2 regions of the Rossellomorea sp. NS-SX7 genome follow, and region 2 is predicted to be linked to the other one. Evidence: a T-box and tRNA genes for the amino acid it is inferred to sense, from the RefSeq annotation. Region 2 holds a T-box; the other holds one or more tRNA genes.
The links. A T-box is a leader RNA that pairs with one kind of tRNA and senses whether it is charged. The one in region 2 lies ahead of serS (serine--tRNA ligase), so its partner is inferred to be a tRNA-Ser.
Positions count from the first base shown of each region.

Region 1: it has a tRNA-Ser gene. The T-box ahead of serS (serine--tRNA ligase) is inferred to sense a tRNA for this amino acid. The anticodon was not compared.

Region 1 covers NZ_CM128249.1:3,065,191-3,067,547, forward strand. The annotation lists tRNA gene ACUXV2_RS15285 (tRNA-Ile) at 1-52, opposite strand, end outside; tRNA gene ACUXV2_RS15290 (tRNA-Gly) at 54-127, opposite strand; tRNA gene ACUXV2_RS15295 (tRNA-His) at 136-211, opposite strand; tRNA gene ACUXV2_RS15300 (tRNA-Phe) at 238-313, opposite strand; tRNA gene ACUXV2_RS15305 (tRNA-Asp) at 474-550, opposite strand; tRNA gene ACUXV2_RS15310 (tRNA-Met) at 628-701, opposite strand; tRNA gene ACUXV2_RS15315 (tRNA-Ser) at 874-966, opposite strand; tRNA gene ACUXV2_RS15320 (tRNA-Ile) at 983-1,059, opposite strand; tRNA gene ACUXV2_RS15325 (tRNA-Met) at 1,064-1,140, opposite strand; tRNA gene ACUXV2_RS15330 (tRNA-Ala) at 1,231-1,306, opposite strand; tRNA gene ACUXV2_RS15335 (tRNA-Pro) at 1,315-1,391, opposite strand; tRNA gene ACUXV2_RS15340 (tRNA-Arg) at 1,399-1,475, opposite strand; tRNA gene ACUXV2_RS15345 (tRNA-Leu) at 1,515-1,603, opposite strand; tRNA gene ACUXV2_RS15350 (tRNA-Gly) at 1,613-1,687, opposite strand; tRNA gene ACUXV2_RS15355 (tRNA-Leu) at 1,693-1,777, opposite strand; tRNA gene ACUXV2_RS15360 (tRNA-Lys) at 1,817-1,892, opposite strand; tRNA gene ACUXV2_RS15365 (tRNA-Thr) at 1,920-1,995, opposite strand; tRNA gene ACUXV2_RS15370 (tRNA-Val) at 2,093-2,168, opposite strand; rRNA gene rrf (5S ribosomal RNA) at 2,176-2,292, opposite strand.
Region 2 covers NZ_CM128249.1:4,026,291-4,028,647, reverse strand. The annotation lists gene serS (serine--tRNA ligase) at 1-1,243, opposite strand, end outside; T-box leader at 1,328-1,541, opposite strand; gene pdxT (pyridoxal 5'-phosphate synthase glutaminase subunit PdxT) at 1,942-2,357, opposite strand, start outside.

The DNA.
Region 1 (2,357 bases), 960 kb from region 2:
ACCGACCTCACGCTTATCAGGCGTGCGCTCTAACCAGCTGAGCTATAGGCCCATGGAGCGGGTGATGGGAATCGAACCCACGACATCAGCTTGGAAGGCTGAGGTTTTACCATTAAACTACACCCGCAATAAATATGGGGCGACTGATGGGAATCGAACCCACGAATGCCGGAACCACAATCCGGTGCGTTAACCACTTCGCCACAATCGCCATAAAAGTATGATATAAATGAAAAATGGTGGCTCAGGACGGAATCGAACCGCCGACACATGGATTTTCAGTCCATTGCTCTACCAACTGAGCTACTGAGCCATCATATGTAAATTTCCTAAACATAGAGTGTGATAGTCCATCGTCCAGCTTTCAGAAAGACTATTCAAGATGCTGCTCAAGCTGTACGCTGATGCATAATCGATGAAGCTTATTCACCGTGCTCTACCAACTGAGCTACTGATCCACACTATGTAATTAGTGGCGGTCTGGACGGGACTCGAACCCGCGACCTCCTGCGTGACAGGCAGGCATTCTAACCAACTGAACTACCAGACCAAGAATTTTTGACGATAGTCAAAATATTCATCCATCGGTTACCGATTAGGATAAGTATTAGCTTGTCAAAAATGGTATTGCGGGGACAGGATTTGAACCTGCGACCTTCGGGTTATGAGCCCGACGAGCTACCGAACTGCTCCACCCCGCGACGATAATAAGAGTTAAATTAAATTGTGACCTCACGAATTAATATCCGTTAGAACCACCCCGACTTCAGTAAGCTTATTCAAGCTGCTGCTCCGTCGGTGCGCTGATGTGAAAGCTCCGAAGATTATTCGGACGTGCTCCACCCCGCGACGATAATAATTTAAAAGGGAATATGGCGGAGGAAGAGGGATTCGAACCCCCGCGGGCTTTAACACCCCTGTCGGTTTTCAAGACCGATCCCTTCAGCCGGACTTGGGTATTCCTCCGTGTTTTAAATGTAAATGGTGGACCTTGTAGGACTCGAACCTACGACCGGACGGTTATGAGCCGTCTGCTCTAACCAACTGAGCTAAAGGTCCGTATTGGTAGCGGCGGAGGGGATCGAACCCCCGACCTCACGGGTATGAACCGTACGCTCTAGCCAGCTGAGCTACACCGCCAAGAAACATTTATATCTAATTGTAGATATTTTGCTGAAGCAAAATAATATGGAAGATTGTTTTACTCCGCTTACGCTGCGTAAAAAATCTTGGTGGAGCCTAGCGGGATCGAACCGCTGACCTCCTGCGTGCAAAGCAGGCGCTCTCCCAGCTGAGCTAAGGCCCCATCTAAGGTGGTCGGGAAGACAGGATTCGAACCTGCGACCCCTTGGTCCCAAACCAAGTGCTCTACCAAGCTGAGCTACTTCCCGAAATAGATGGCGCGCCCGAGAGGAGTCGAACCCCTAACCTTTTGATCCGTAGTCAAACGCTCTATCCAATTGAGCTACGGGCGCTTAATATTATGAATGTTATTTTCTTTCACAAAAAAACTCTGGTGCCGAGGACCGGAATCGAACCGGTACGGTAGTCACCTACCGCAGGATTTTAAGTCCTGTGCGTCTGCCAGTTCCGCCACCCCGGCAAAAATCGTTGGAGCGGAAGACGGGATTCGAACCCGCGACCCCCACCTTGGCAAGGTGGTGTTCTACCACTGAACTACTTCCGCGTAAATGGTGCGGGTGAAGGGACTTGAACCCCCACGCCTTGCGGCGCCAGATCCTAAGTCTGGTGCGTCTGCCAATTCCGCCACACCCGCATGATAAAAGATATGATGTTCTGCCTGAGCAAAAATCAATGGTGAGCCATGAAGGACTCGAACCTTCGACCCTCTGATTAAAAGTCAGATGCTCTACCAACTGAGCTAATGGCTCATAAAAGTTATGAGATTTAAACCAAAGTGGTGCCGGCAAGAGGACTTGAACCCCCAACCTACTGATTACAAGTCAGTTGCTCTACCAGTTGAGCTACACCGGCGTGGTTATATTACAGGCTTGTCTGTTAGACGAAGCATTGAATACATTGTAGAGATTAAGGACGCTTATTTTACTCCGCTTCGCTTCGTAAAAAAGCATGGTGGAGGATGACGGGATCGAACCGCCGACCCTCTGCTTGTAAGGCAGATGCTCTCCCAGCTGAGCTAATCCTCCATATTATGCCTGGCGACGTCCTACTCTCACAGGGGGAGATCCCCCAACTACCATCGGCGCTGAAGAGCTTAACTTCCGTGTTCGGCATGGGAACGGGTGTGACCTCTTCGCCATAGTCACCAGACTGTTCATCCTTTTTTAAGGACAAGTATTATTATATCTTTTTCAGAGAAAATTTCAAGTATTAAT
Region 2 (2,357 bases):
GACGCAGAACTTCTGGTACGATGACAGATCCGTCTTCCTGCTGATAGTTTTCCAACAGAGCAGCAACGGTACGGCCAATCGCCAATCCAGACCCATTCAGAGTATGAACATGCTCAGGTTTTGCGTTTGCTTCCCTTCTGAAACGGATATTCGCACGTCTCGCCTGGAAGCCTTCGAAGTTACTGCAAGAAGAAATCTCACGATACGTGCCGTAGCTTGGAATCCAAACCTCGATATCATATTTCTTCGCAGCAGTGAAGCCTAAATCAGCTGTACACATTGATAAAACGCGGTATGGCAGTCCTAATAGCTGAAGGACTTTTTCAGCATGGCCTGTCAGCTTCTCAAGCTCATCATAAGAATCTTCAGGCTTCACAAAGCGGACTAGCTCCACTTTATTGAATTGATGCTGACGGATCAGCCCTCTTGTATCACGCCCTGCAGATCCCGCTTCAGAACGGAAGTTAGCGCTGTATGCTACATAACTGATCGGCAGCTCTTCTCCCTTGATGATTTCATCACGGTGATAGTTCGTTACAGGCACTTCTGCTGTAGGGACTAAGAAATAATCTTCACTTTCGATACGGAAAGCATCTTCCTCAAACTTAGGCAGCTGCCCCGTTCCTGTCATGCTTGCGCGGTTCACAAGGAATGGCGGGATCATTTCTGTATATCCGTGCTCATCCATGTGCAGGTCCATCATGAAGTTCAATAGCGCACGCTCCAGTCTTGCACCCAAACCTTTATAGAATACAAAACGGCTTCCTGTTACTTTTCCTGCACGTTCAAAATCAAGGATATCAAGCCCTGTTGCGATATCCCAGTGTGGCTTCGCTTCGAAATCGAACTCACGAATTTCACCCCATTTGCGGGCTTCCACGTTGTCGTCCTCTGTTTCACCGACAGGGACAGACTCATGTGGAATATTCGGGATAGAAAGAAGGATACGCTCCAGCTCTTCCTCGATTCCTCTCAGCTCATCATCAAGCTTCTTGACCATGCCGCCGACTTCACGCATTTCAACGATCATGTCCTGGGCATCCTGTTTCTCCTTTTTCATATGAGCGATTTTTTGAGAAACTTCATTACGCTTGCTCTTCAAGTTCTCACTTTCCACAAGAAGCTCTCTTCTTCTCTTATCAAGCTCTTCAAACTTATCGAAGTCTTCAAGGTCTTCACCGCGATGCTGAAGGCGGTTTTTCACATCTTCCAAATTGGCACGTAAGTATTTGATGTCTAACATGTTTATTCCTCCTTTGATTTATATGGATGTTTGGTTTCGAACGGTAACAGGTTCCGGAAAAAATAAAAAACCCCCGTCCCTGGTAAAAGGGACGGAGGTTTCCGCGTTGCCACCCTAATTGAAAACAGCGAAGCTGCTTTCCTCTTAGAGATGGTAACGGAATCACCGAAAATACCTACTGAATGGTTCAGTATTTCACTCAAGGATGGATTCGTAAAGATTCTGCACCGGTTTGCACCAACCACCGGCTCTCTTTTGGCAAGAATTCTTCACTACTATTTCCTGTCAACGTTTTAAACTCATATTGGTTATTTCATAATCTACTACAATGTTTTCCATTTTGCAATAGGTTTATGCCAATGTTTTTTCTAAAAGATAATTCCCGAAAAAACGGAGACCGTTCCTTTCCGCTGCAAGCACTTGCTTTCCACGGGGAGGAAGTCGAGCCTCCTCGTCGCTGCGTTCCTGCGGGACGAAATGCGCAGGCGGCTCGCTCAGCCCCGACAAGCATAAGATGAATGGACCGGGAAGGCGTTCTTTGCCTTCTTGGGCCGTTTAGCTTATGACCTCGAGGGGCTAGCCGCCGGAGCTGGACAAGTCTCGACCTTTCCTCTATATCCCGCCGGAGTCAAGTGCCTTCCGCTCCAACCCACTCTAGGTTTTAAAAGTGGTGAAACCGAACAATCTTTGCGAAAAGATTAAGAAACAATTTTTTCTTTTGACTCTTTTACCATTTCAATAAAGTAAGCAGTCAGGCGATTGTCGTCTGTCAGTTCCGGGTGGAATGAGCAGCCGAGGAATTGTCCATGGCGGGCAAGCACGATGCGGTCGTTGTGCTTGGCAAGGACCTCGACGTCCTCTCCGGCTTCCACGATGTGCGGCGCCCGGATGAATACGGCATTGAAATGATCTCCAACGTGTGCAATGTTCAGATCGGCTTCGAAGCTTTCCTTTTGACGTCCAAAAGAGTTGCGCTCAACCATCACATCCATTACACCAAGATGCGGTTCATCATAACCGACGATATTATTTGCCAAAAGGATAAGACCGGCACATGTACCGAAGATCGGTTTCCCGCTTGCTGCAAATTCTTTCAGCGGCTCAAGAAAACCAT